DNA from 4 places in the Cytobacillus sp. OWB-43 genome. Region 2 is predicted to be linked to each of the others. Evidence: riboswitches for the same ligand, from Rfam matches in the RefSeq annotation. Region 2 holds a riboswitch; each other region holds the start of a gene.

Region 1 (3,123 bases), on a different contig from region 2:
ACTAGACAATACGTGCCTATTAACTACGTGGACATATAATGGTCCAATTATCTCGAAAATATGGAACCCGGGACATGCCTATAATATTGGTGCACAGCTCGGTTCACTTTTACCACCGCTTTCATCGACTGGGAAAATATTCGAGAGCTTCCTTGATTCAGCAACAACTAAAGATTGGATTAAGGTTATGGGGAAAGAAGGAAAAGGGAATGCGGTAGAAGAAATCAACCGCGTAAGGCAGGAACGGATTGCCTTTGCTAAGGAGCCTTTGATTCCTACTGTATCTTCTGTGTCTATACCAATCTTTAATTACAATCAAGAATTATTAAGTGCGATAACAGTAGTTGGTTTCTCAGAGTCGATTCCAAAAGACCCCTCTGCAGATAAAAGTCAATCTATTATAAAAGTAGGAAAAGAAATCTCTGCACAATTTGGCTATCGAGCGAGGGGCTGAATGATTGAATCCTACTCTATATGAGGCGGTTGCATCGAAGGGAAAGTTATTTGCCATAGCTAAAAGAGATTTAGTTATGGTCCATGTAAAAGAGCAAAACGAAGCTAAAAAGAAGCAAATCGAAGTATGAGCCATGTAAAAGAGAGAAACGAAGCTAACAAAGAATCAAATTGAAGTATGAGCCATGTAAAAGAGAGGAACAAGGCTAACAAAGAATCAAATTGAAGTATGAGCCGGGTAAAAGGGCAAAACAAAGCTTACATAAATAGCTGGATATGCATCTAGTAGTGGAAGGGTGATTTCACCTTTCATTCAAATGCGTAAGAAAAATTAGAAATTATTGTATCCCCCTTATATCCCAGCTACTTGGTTTAATTTAGACTAAAACTACACACCACCCGACTCCTTAATTGAAAATAGTTTCATGTGATTTTATTGAATATTTAAAAGAGAAGGTCTATAATTTTATATAAATAGTAAAGGTGGTGCTCTAATAGTGAACAGCAAGGATATGTCCAATCATGTATTTTTTGATATATTAGCAGAGAAAATTAAAAGAGATAGTCATGAAGAGTACAATCAATTTGTTAATTATGTAAACGTATTAGCTGAGGATAAAGGGTGGAAGGAATTACAAGAAGAGGTTGTTCATTTACAAGCTTTTCTTTCATATTTAGATGATAAGTTAGCTATCATCGATGATTATGAAGATATTATGAATATGAAAGCAACTTTGCTTGATATGATTGTTAACGATTTAAATGATACGTCTGTTTATCTTTTAGTGGAGGCTCTTATGTATAATAAAGAGCTGAATTATTTGCAATCCTTTGTATCTCCAGTTGAATATTGGGTGTCAGTAATAAAGGCAAAAGAAAGACTTTGTGCTGCATAAAAGATTTATTATAAAAAGCTGTTGACAGCGCCGGATGATAAGGTTATTCTGATTAATAATTAATGACTCTTAAAATTTAAAAAATTCAATTTATCAAGAGAGGTGGAGGGACTGGCCCTTTGAAGCCTCAGCAACCGACCAAAACTAGGTAACGGTGCTAATTCCAAGATAGATAAGTTGAGGATATGGCGATATATCGTGAGCCCCTCTTCTTTAGCAAGAGGGGCTTTATCTATGCCGATTAGACGACTAAAGGCGGCTTTCGATGGAAGAGTACAATCTCTTTTTATTGAAAGTGGTCTTTTTTCTGCTCTTGAAAAAAGGTGTTGGACATAAAAAATTGATGTTTCAAATTCAATTTATGAAAAAACAACCATTGTGCTGGCATATTCAAAAGCTCATCACTGATAGATGGTTCCGAGTCGAGTTTGTTTATTATAAGTGAAATGTGAGAGGAGAATGAAAAATGAATCATCACCAGTTTGATACAATAGCGCTTCATGGGGGGCAAGTGCCAGATCCTGTTACAAAGTCGAGAGCCGTACCAATATACATGACTTCATCCTATGTGTTTGAAGATACCGATCATGCAGCAAGCTTATTTCAGATGCAAGAGCCTGGCTTTATTTATTCAAGGAATGCAAATCCAACCAATGCAGTGTTTGAGGAGAGAATGGCACAGTTAGAAGGTGGCGTAGCCTCATTTGCTGTTTCATCTGGGCAAGCAGCGATTTCCATTGCCCTTTTAACACTTGCAAGAGCAGGCGATGAGATAGTTTCTACACAGGCTCTTTATGGTGGTACCTACCATTTATTTGCAGAAACGTTTAGTAAATTCGGTATCAATGTTCATTTTGTTGATGGGACGGACTTTACATCTTTAGAAGGAAAAATTAATAAAAGGACAAAGGCGATTTTCACAGAGACAATTGGCAACCCGAATATGGAGGTAGCCCATTTAGAAAAGTTAAGTGAGATAGCGAAACGTCACGGCCTACCATTAGTAGTAGATAATACATTTACTACGCCATTTTTACTAAAACCACTTGCATTTGGCGCGGATATAGTCGTTCATTCAGCAACTAAATTTATTGGTGGACATGGTACGGCAATCGGTGGGGTGATTGTAGATGGAGGAAGATTCGAATGGAGTAACGAAAGATTTCCTTCCTTTAATGAGAAAAAGCCTGCTATTGGTAATCGCAGCTATGTTGAAATTTCTAGGGAAAAAGCTTTTATTCTTAAAGCAAGATTTGAACTTGGCCATGACTTAGGGGCAACGCTGTCTGCCTTCAATAGCTGGTTATTTATTCAAGGTCTGGAGTCATTAAGTGTCAGAGTAGAAAAGCAAGTCGCTAATGCACAAGTTTTGGCTAAACGGTTAGGAGAGTTACCTCATATTTCTTGGGTGAACTACCCTGGGTTAGAAAGCCATCCACAATATCATCTCGGGAAAAAGTATTTTCCGAGTGGGGCAGGTGCAATCTTTACATTTGGCATCAAAGGGGGAATCAGTACAGCTAAAAGGTTTATCAACTCACTAAAGCTGGTATCACATTTAGCAAATGTTGGTGACGCGAAAACGCTCATTATTCATCCAGCGAGTACAACACATGCTCGTCTTTCACCTGGACAACAAGCGGAGGCGGGTGTGAGTCCCGAAATGATCCGCCTTTCTGTTGGCTTAGAGGATCCTGTAGATGTGATGGCTGATATCACGCAAGCGTTAAAACAATGTACGTAGGTTTATTACGATTTGCATTATAAAGGGTGA
Region 2 (3,123 bases):
GCGTTAATAGATATGTTAGATAGTATCGATAATGGTGGCAATTTAGAAAAAACTTTAGATGTGGATCAAGTATTACGATATTTTGCAGTAAATACGGCTGTCGTTAGCATGGATAGTTACCAAGGGCAAATGAAGCACAACTATTATTTATATGAAAATGATGGTAAGTTCTCAATCATTCCGTGGGACTATAATATGGCATTTGGCGGCTTTGGAGTAGGTATGGGTGGCGGAGGACGCATGAACGGAGATTCTTCAATCGCTGAAGAAAACCAAAACAAAAATCAAAATCAGGAACAACAAGGTCTAGCACCAGGAGAAGGTGGGCAAGGTGAGGATGAACAAGGTCAAGTTCACCAAGCTGAAATGGGGAACTTCGATGGTGGCATGGGAAATAGTAATTTAATGAGTGAAGATACGATTAATTTCAGTATTTCCGAACCTGTAGCTGGTACTTCTTTAGATGAGAGGCCTTTACTTAATGCTTTATTGGCAAATGATGAATTTAAAAAGCAATATGAAGCATACCTTGAAAAGATTGCCGAAGAATATATGACAAAAGAGTCTTACCAAAATACAACTACACAAATTAGTACATTGATTCTTCCTTATGTAGAACAGGATCCTACCAAGTTTTATACAACAGAAGAATTTCTACAAGCAGTGCAAGGTGATGAGAGTTTACCAGCATTTGCTGAGGCGAGATCAGAATCGATACTTGCTCAGCTTTCAGGTGAATTAGAAGTAGAATCACAAGCTTCTGAAGTCAATAACATGTTCCCTAGCCGAGCAGGTGGTGATGACCAGGAAGGTCAAGAAAGAGGAGAAGTATTCCAACCGCCAAACGGTAATGAAGGAAACATTGATGGTGAAATGCCTGAACGTCCGCAAGGCAATGGAGACTTTCCGCAGGAAGGAGATTTTGAGACACCAGAAGGGTTTGAAGGTATGCCTGGTGGTGAGGGACGTGGACAAGAAGAGCAACCTAGTACAGTAAAGTTCAAAACGTCAGCAATCATCTTGTATGTGGGTCTAATCACAGCTTTATTAGGAACAACTTTTTTTATCTTCTTGTTTAAACGAAGAGGAAGATAAGTAAATGCATAAATAATCAAAATACTATTGACAATTAATTCAATACCCGATAAAATTTCCTTTATCAAAGCAACACATTAAATTTAATATGATTCTTATCGAGAGAGACTGAGGGACCAGGCCCGAAGATGTCCGGCAACCTCCTTTTAAAGGGAAGGTGCTAAATCCTGCAGAATGATTTCATTCTGAAAGATAAGGTTTAATAACAATCATTTGTTGAGCCTCTTTCAAAGTGAAAGAGGCTCATTTTATGTTGTAGAGGATTTAGGGAGGGTGAGGTAAATGATTGAAGTCAATCATTTAGTGAAAATTTATAAAAGCAAAAAGAAGCAAGTAATAGGGGTTGACAATGTATCCCTTTCTATTAAAGAAGGGGAAATATACGGGATTATTGGCTATAGTGGAGCAGGGAAAAGTTCTTTATTACGCTGTCTAAATTTATTGGAGAGACCGACATCTGGTGAAGTGAAAATTGATGGCGTTGATTTAACATCTTTAACAAGTAAAGAATTAAGAAAAGCAAGGCAGAAGATAGGTATGATTTTTCAGCATTTTTATTTAGCGAGTTCGAAGACAGTGTATGAGAATATTGCCTTTGCTTTAAAAGCGGCAGGTAAAAGCCCGAAAGAAATAGATATCAGGGTGAAAGAACTATTAGAATTAGTGGGTTTAGCAGATAAAATTCATCAGTATCCCACACAATTAAGTGGTGGTCAAAAGCAAAGGGTAGGAATAGCCAGAGCACTCGCTAATGATCCAAAGGTTTTACTTTGCGATGAAGCCACGTCAGCTCTAGACCCTAAAACAACAAAATCAATCCTGAACTTATTAAAATCAATTAATAAAAAGCTAGGATTAACCATCGTACTTATCACTCATGAGATGGAAGTAGTCAAAGAGATTTGTCATAGGTTAGCTGTTATGCAAGATGGAAAGGTCATAGAAGAGGGACCGGTGTATGATATATTTGCGAATCCAATTGAACCACTTACAAAGGATTTCATTCAGAGTGTTCTTCAATTTGACTTACCACAACAATTGATTGAAAACAGGAAGGGAACAATCATTAAGATTCAATTTAAAGGTGCAATAGCAGAAGAATCTGTTGTTTCTGAACTGTTCCAAACATTCAAAGTAAAAGGAAATATTCTTCACGGCAAGATTGAATATATTCAAGAAGTACCTCTTGGTATTTTTATTATGGAGTTGACTGGCGAAATACCTGAAATAGAAAGAGCTATACAATATATTCAAGAAAGAACACAGAATTTGGAGGTAGTTGAACATGTTGCTTGAGTCCATTCAGGCGTTACTTCCTGAACTAAATACAGCTGTATTACAAACAATTTATATGGTCGCCATTTCTTTAGTTGCGGCACTTATACTAGGTCTTCCACTAGGTATCTTATTATTCGTTACAGACGAAGGATTGTTCTTAAAGAATAGATTTGTAAATGCTGTTACCGGTTGGATTGTCAATTTGATCCGCTCTATTCCTTATATTATTTTGTTAGTAGCTCTATTGCCGTTAACAAAATTAATTGCAGGTTCAACTATTGGTCCTACAGCGGCTTCTGTTTCATTATCTGTAGCAGCGATTCCGTTTTTTGCAAGATTGGTAGAAACATCCTTAAGAGAAATAGATAAAGGAGTCATTGAATCTGCAGTAGCAGTAGGCGCTTCCCCTTGGATGATAATTAAGGAAATTCTTGTCCCAGAAGCGAAACCTGGAATTGTTCAAGGTTTAACGATTACGACTATTAGTTTAATTGGTTATTCAGCAATGGCAGGTATTATTGGCGGCGGTGGTATTGGTGATTTAGCGATACGTTTCGGTTACTATCGCTATGATAATGTCATTATGATTACGACAGTAATTGTCCTCGTTGTATTGGTGCAAATCATTCAAATTGGTGGGGATAAATTAACTAAATATGTAGATAAGAGATAATAAATTCAAACGATAGATATAGTAAAGGGGATGGAGCCTTTACTATATCTATTTATCCTAATGATTGAGTATTAAAG
Region 3 (3,123 bases), on a different contig from region 2:
GAAGATATTAAAATATTCACTTTCCTAACAGTCATCGTAGGTAAGACAACTGAAGAAGCGGAAGAGAAATTTGCTGAATACAACCAATTATGGAGTGCAGATGCAGCGAAAGCACAGTTTGGGGGCGCAAGCGGTTATAATGTTGCGGAATTTACAAAGGATGAGTTAGATAACCCATTTGAATTTAAAGCTACAGAGCATGGGCATTATAAAGCTGCTTCATTAACGAAAGATGCGAAGAAAAAACTATCGATTAAAGAAGCGATTTCAAAACTAGAAGGATTAGATAGAGACAATATAATTGTCGGCAATCCATCAGAAGTAGCAGACCAAATTCAATATCAGTTTGAAGCCTCTGGTGTCGATGGTTTTAATTTAAATCATTTAGTAACGCCAGCAGATTTGGAAGATTTTATTGAGCTTGTTATTCCGATTCTACAAGAACGTGGTTTATATAAAAAGGAATACAAAAAGGGTACGTTAAGAGAAAAGCTTTTTACTCATGGCTCGCCCCTTTTACCGAGTGGTCATCCAGGAAGTAAATATCGTAAAGGTGAAAAGATAAATAATTAAAATAAGAGGTGAAGGGTATGAGAAAAGTTTGGTTATTATTTTTTGTACTGACTTGTTGCACTGTTTTAAGTGCATGTGGGACATCAGGTTCATCCGGCGAAGAAAAGAAAGAGATGGTCTTAGGGGCGACAGTTCCTTATAGTGATATGCTTGAGCAAGGTGTAGCACCACTACTTGAGGAAAAAGGGTACAAAGTAGAAGTAAAGGAATTTAATGATTATGTTCAACCGAATATTGCTTTAGATAGTGGAGATTTGGATGGTAATTTATTTCAACATAAAGTGTACTTAGAGAATTTTAACACTGAAAAAGGGATGGATCTAGTAGATATTATTTCTGTTCCTACAGCTCCAATTGGTATTTATTCAGAAAAATTCAACTCCCTTGAAGAAGTGAAAGATGGAAGCACGATGGCCATTGCTAATGATCCTACAAACTTAGCGAGAGGATTAACAGTTGCGCGTGATGCTGGTTTAATAGAATTGAAAGATGATATAAACCCAGTCAATGCAACAGTAAATGATGTATTATCTAACCCGAAAAATTTGAAATTCCATGAAGTAGATGCAGCCCAACTGCCAAGGTCTCTTGAATCAGTTGATCTTGCTGCTGTTAATGGTAACTTTGCGGTTGCTGCAGGATTAGATTTAACAACAGCAATTTATCGGGATCAAATTCCTGAGGAAATCCAAAATAGGATTGTTGTTCGTAAAGAAGATAAAGACGCCCAAATGGCAAAGGATATCATTGAAGCCATAGAGTCGGAGGAATTTGCAAAAGTAATTGAAGAAAACTTTAAAGGTTTTCATAAGCCAGAATGGATGGGCGAATGAGTAAATCATCTTAATTTTTAAAAAATAATTGACAAATATTGATAAATATTATAGAGTAAATGATATAAAATTTAATATGATTTTTCTTATCCAGAGAGGTGGAGGGACTGGCCCTTTGAAGCCTCGGCAACAGGCAATTTATTGCACTGTGCCAATTCCAGCAAGCTGTTGCTTGAAAGATAAGGAGAGATAAAGAACGGAACTTTAACCTCTTCTTGTCAGAAGAGGTTTTTTATTTTGCATGATTTAATCACCAAGGGATGATCTCCTCTATACAAATGCTGTTTTTAAACTGATTAAACCTATTTGTTAAGTTGGAATTAAAGTTGCTGATTGGACCTCCAAAGGCAGTAGTGCAGCTAGATTTACATCAACGGGAAAAATCGGCAATGGTAGTCAACCATTGTCCACCAAAATGTTGCAATATAAAGGAGGACGAAAAAATGAAAAGAGTAGAATCAACAGTTATACCAGGTGCAGATTCTTTTTATTATGAAGGTGGGGACATTGGTATTCTCCTCATTCATGGCTTTGTTGGAACACCGCAGAGCATTGAGGACTTGGGTGCGGAACTTGCAAATAGGGGTTTTACTGTTCATGCCCCAAGGCTCACGGGACATGGAACAAAAAGCAGAGATTTAGAGTTATATGGTTATGATGATTGGTTCAATGATGTTGTTACAGCTTATAAGCAATTAAAGGAGAAGTGCAAACAAGTCTATTGTTTAGGTCAATCTATGGGCGGTGCATTAGCGCTGTTGTTAGCTAAGAAATATGGAGAGCTGGATGGACTGATCCTAATTAATACTGCACTGACATTACCAGATTACGAGTATTTAAGATATTACGATGAGAAACACTATATTGACGAAGGTAGCCCAGATATCAAAAATCCGACTATACATGAAATTACTTACGATAATATTCCGGTAAAAGCAGTTCACTCTTTACAAAAGGTAATGAGTGACGCAGGAAAAAGTTTATCTCAAATTCATTGCCCAATATTATGCTTTAAGTCTATCCATGATCATGTTGTACCTCCAGAGAATACAGATCGTATTTTTATCGAAATTCAAACAGATTATAAATGGCTTCGAGTCCTTTACAACTCATACCATGTAGCATCCATGGATTATGATCAGACCAAAATTATTCAGGATACAACAGAATTTCTAGATACGATGAATGAAGAAAAAAAGAACACCGAGTGGGGGGGGAAAGAGGTTGGCTAAGTTTTTACAAAAAGCGATAGCAAAGAGAAAACAAACCTTAATCAACCTTATGCTTACTATAGATGAAATAAAGTTCAAGCGACATGAATTAGAACAGTTAACACTTACAGAAATAGAGGAGCTTGTAAAAAGACTAAAATAAGTCCCATAAAGGAGAATTTTATGGAAAAACACATTGATCAAGATAAAATTCATACCATTCTCACAACATTAAAGGAACTCGAATATGGTTGTGTCACCATTACTGTACACGAAGGGGATATTACCCAAATTGACATTACCGAGAAGAAACGATTTGCTCTGAAAAAGAAACAACAAAATAAAAAATGATGGAATGGAGCAAATGAAAAGGAGTGAGTTACATGCAGTCAACAATTAGTAATCAAGCACCCAATGTAGCTAAAAACCTATCAGGCTGCATGTACTTGAATCTACCTGACTTTCACTTTATTAGATGGTGTTGTCAATCTTTTAATATTAATAAA
Region 4 (3,123 bases), on a different contig from region 2:
ACGCTCATTTTTAATCATTTTACCAAGAGACGATAACTGATCCGTCAAATTCCTCTTCAACAAACTTTTCAATTTCTTCACTGCGGTAGATATCAGCTAATTTTTCAAGAATTTCATCATCTTTATTCTCCGTACGGACAGCAGCGTGGTTTACGTAAGGTGAATCCTTAGGCTCGATAAAGATAGCGTCTTTAGAAGGGACAAAACCAGCTTCAATTGCAAAGTTCGTGTTAATAGCTGCAGCGTCAAGCTCTTCTAGCTGACGAGCGATTTGAGCAGAGTCAAGTTCAATAAATTCATAGTTACCATTGTTTTTTTCAATATCACGAACTGTTGAATTAATACCTGTTTCAGGATCTAATTCGATTAATCCCGCTTTTTCAAATAGTAATAGAGCTCGGCCACTATTTGTTGGGTCACTCGGAAGACCGATTTTTGCGCCATCTTTTAATTCAGCTACATCTTTTACATTGAGTGCATAGATGCCCATCGGGAATGAAACGGTATCAAAAGATTTAACTAAATCTAAATTTCTATCTTCTTTAAATGCATTAAAATAAGGCTCAGTTTGAAAAATGTTTAAGTCAATCTCTTTTTCAGCTAATGCGACATTTGGCATCACATAATCAGTAAATACTTGTGATTTAATGTTGATATCTTCTTCTTTAGCTAATTCAATTACTTTTTCTAAGATTTGCTCATGTGGACCTGCAGTGACACCAATGACTAATTCTTCATCGTCATATAATCCTTCTGTAGAGTTGCTGGCTTCATCACTACCACATGCAGCTAAGCCTGTTAAAGATAAAAAGAATGTTCCAGTTAGTAACCATTTTTTCATGATGTTTGAACTCCTTTTTGTTCATTTTGTTTTTCTAATAATCGAAGTGCTTGTAAAACAGAATGTTCACTTATCTCGTTTTTCATAAAGTGAATAGATTCAGTTGGGCGTATCGCCTTTTTTACAATTGTCTTCATTAATTGCTCATCATTCACATCAATAGTTAGACTAGAGAGACTACTTGGCAATTGCCAGCTCTCATAAAACGGGAGAAGGTAATCAACTTCCGTCCATTTTTCTTCAATGGCCAATTGACCAAGAATCCCGTAAGCGACTAATTCCCCATGAAGAAAATCTTGGGCTGCATCCGCTACGGTTAGTCCATTATGAAACGAATGGGCACCAGCGATTCGTCCTGCCTTTTCGCCGAATCCACCGACCATACCCCCAGTCATGATAATCGTTTCAATCACACGGATAAGTGCTTTTGAGGTTTCGTTTTTGGCTACTGATTGTAGTGCGGCTTCACCATCATTAAGCAATGTATCTCGGCAAATTTTAGCTGAAAATTGCGAAACTTGTTTAGGTACAGGAAGTGTTTCTTCAGGGTAAAAACTTTCAATTAGAGCTTCAGCTTCATAAAACTTGGCTAATGTATCCCCAATTCCTGCTTTTAAATAAGTAATAGGCGCTTTAGCAATAATTTCAGGTTCAACCAATACGAGGGTTGTCGCAATAGGGAACTCGGTATAATGAGTAAAGCTGCCTTCTTCATTATAAAAAACACTTAATGGTGTCCATGCGGCACAGGTAGCTGCGATTGTCGGTATAAGAATGGATTGAACAGATGCTTCAATCGCAACTGCTTTTGTTATATCTAATGCTGTCCCACCACCAATACCTATTACGCCATTAGCACCATCATTTGTTATTATTTCTTGGATGTCATGGACCTTTTTTAAGGTAGTGTGACCATCTATATAATGAAGGTGAATGTTGTTATCTATTACTTCCTTGGGCAAGTAGGGTTGCACGGCTTGCCAAGCTTTTTTACCGGTTATTATATGGTATTTGGAAACAGAAATATCTTTAAGTAGGTCGGGGAGTTCTGTTAGAATGCCTGAACCTAATAAATAATGTCCTGGAGCCCCTTTTACGATTGTTACAGTCATTTCCTCTCCTCGTTTCTCTTTTGATGTGATGATAAAAACAAAAATGCCTCTCATCATGAGAGGCATAAATATACTAGAATAGTAGTAAACCTCTCTCATATATCAAAATACCAAAAAGTATTTTGCAGGATTTAGCACCTGTTCATATGGGTATATGAATGGTTGCCGGGCGTCGCAGGGCCAGTCCCTCAGCCGCTCTTTATAAGAGAAAATGCTTTATTAAATTATATTCATAATATTATCTATTACATGAAAAGTCAATAACATAATTGAAATTAATCATTAAACTAGTGATGGTGTTCTACTTGTGGGGTGTTTTCTTCAATCGGATGAATTGAGTTCTTCGCTTCTTGATGAATTCCCGATGCACAGATAATGGCGATGCTTAATAAGAATGTTAGATAGAAGGGCACAGGTCGATTTTTCAATGCTTCCTTTAATGAATGTTTTTTGTGCATGAGAAGCATCATGGCAAAAATACTAATTAAATAAATCAGATCCATGCTAATGATCATAAATGTAACTTCACTGGGTACCAACATAATGCCTAGCATTGCCCCCATCATACTTCCCATGAGACTTGACGCTTGAGCTTCAACGAGTCCGTTTGTTGTAAACGGTAGTCCTATAAAAATGGCAATGACAGCGCTAATGAGAATTGATAATACAGTTGCTTTAGCCATTTCTGGTAACCACACAGATATAATCAAACCGATTGTTAAGCTACTCGTCATACCAACCACCATGGGAATACATTTAGAATATTTTGTAGCTATTTCTTTCTTTTTTCTAACGGCACTAATAAAGAAAAAGAAACTGTAGCCGACAACTAGAAAAAGACTGAACAAAGCAAGCATATACAAATTACCCTCCTTTGGATGCTCATAAAATACCTCGATGCCTCCTTTCATATATATTTTGTATCGTAGTGATTATGTCAGTGCAATGATAAGAAACTTTTTATACTGTTCATTCGTAAATGAATAAAGCAATATTTTCAAACTAAGAAAAGTGGTAGTCTTGGTTTATAAGTTTTCATTCAGAACAGTTTTATAAAAAAAGGAGTTTTTATATGAGGGAAGAAATAAAGATTAGACCGATACATATAAATGATGCAAGAGATATTCATGAAATGCATAGGCAAGATTCTATTATTCAACAAACAATGGC

The links. Region 2 has a riboswitch for S-adenosylmethionine ahead of U9M49_RS14295 (methionine ABC transporter ATP-binding protein). Riboswitches for the same ligand answer to the same signal wherever they lie in the genome.
Region 1: it holds a riboswitch for S-adenosylmethionine, as region 2 does, so the genes downstream of both, U9M49_RS17545 (O-acetylhomoserine aminocarboxypropyltransferase/cysteine synthase family protein) here and U9M49_RS14295 (methionine ABC transporter ATP-binding protein) in region 2, are expected to answer to the same signal.
Region 3: it holds a riboswitch for S-adenosylmethionine, as region 2 does, so the genes downstream of both, U9M49_RS00625 (alpha/beta hydrolase) here and U9M49_RS14295 (methionine ABC transporter ATP-binding protein) in region 2, are expected to answer to the same signal.
Region 4: it holds a riboswitch for S-adenosylmethionine, as region 2 does, so the genes downstream of both, U9M49_RS20695 (iron-containing alcohol dehydrogenase family protein) here and U9M49_RS14295 (methionine ABC transporter ATP-binding protein) in region 2, are expected to answer to the same signal.

Annotation. Positions count from the first base shown of each region.
Region 1 covers NZ_JAYEFF010000005.1:154,682-157,804, forward strand. Annotated here, with positions in the region: gene U9M49_RS17530 (IclR family transcriptional regulator) at 1-454, shown strand, start outside; gene U9M49_RS17535 (hypothetical protein) at 459-584, shown strand; gene U9M49_RS17540 (hypothetical protein) at 951-1,349, shown strand; SAM riboswitch class I at 1,437-1,528, shown strand; gene U9M49_RS17545 (O-acetylhomoserine aminocarboxypropyltransferase/cysteine synthase family protein) at 1,816-3,093, shown strand.
Region 2 covers NZ_JAYEFF010000003.1:317,765-320,887, forward strand. Annotated here, with positions in the region: gene U9M49_RS14290 (CotH kinase family protein) at 1-1,095, shown strand, start outside; SAM riboswitch class I at 1,188-1,294, shown strand; gene U9M49_RS14295 (methionine ABC transporter ATP-binding protein) at 1,378-2,391, shown strand; gene U9M49_RS14300 (methionine ABC transporter permease) at 2,381-3,046, shown strand.
Region 3 covers NZ_JAYEFF010000001.1:111,589-114,711, forward strand. Annotated here, with positions in the region: gene U9M49_RS00615 (LLM class flavin-dependent oxidoreductase) at 1-573, shown strand, start outside; gene U9M49_RS00620 (MetQ/NlpA family ABC transporter substrate-binding protein) at 591-1,406, shown strand; SAM riboswitch class I at 1,490-1,592, shown strand; gene U9M49_RS00625 (alpha/beta hydrolase) at 1,850-2,638, shown strand; gene U9M49_RS00630 (hypothetical protein) at 2,631-2,780, shown strand; gene U9M49_RS00635 (YezD family protein) at 2,801-2,968, shown strand; gene U9M49_RS00640 (hypothetical protein) at 3,001-3,123, shown strand, end outside.
Region 4 covers NZ_JAYEFF010000008.1:105,724-108,846, forward strand. Annotated here, with positions in the region: gene U9M49_RS20690 (MetQ/NlpA family ABC transporter substrate-binding protein) at 20-841, opposite strand; gene U9M49_RS20695 (iron-containing alcohol dehydrogenase family protein) at 838-1,953, opposite strand; SAM riboswitch class I at 2,046-2,161, opposite strand; gene U9M49_RS20700 (hypothetical protein) at 2,241-2,810, opposite strand; gene U9M49_RS20705 (hypothetical protein) at 3,026-3,123, shown strand, end outside.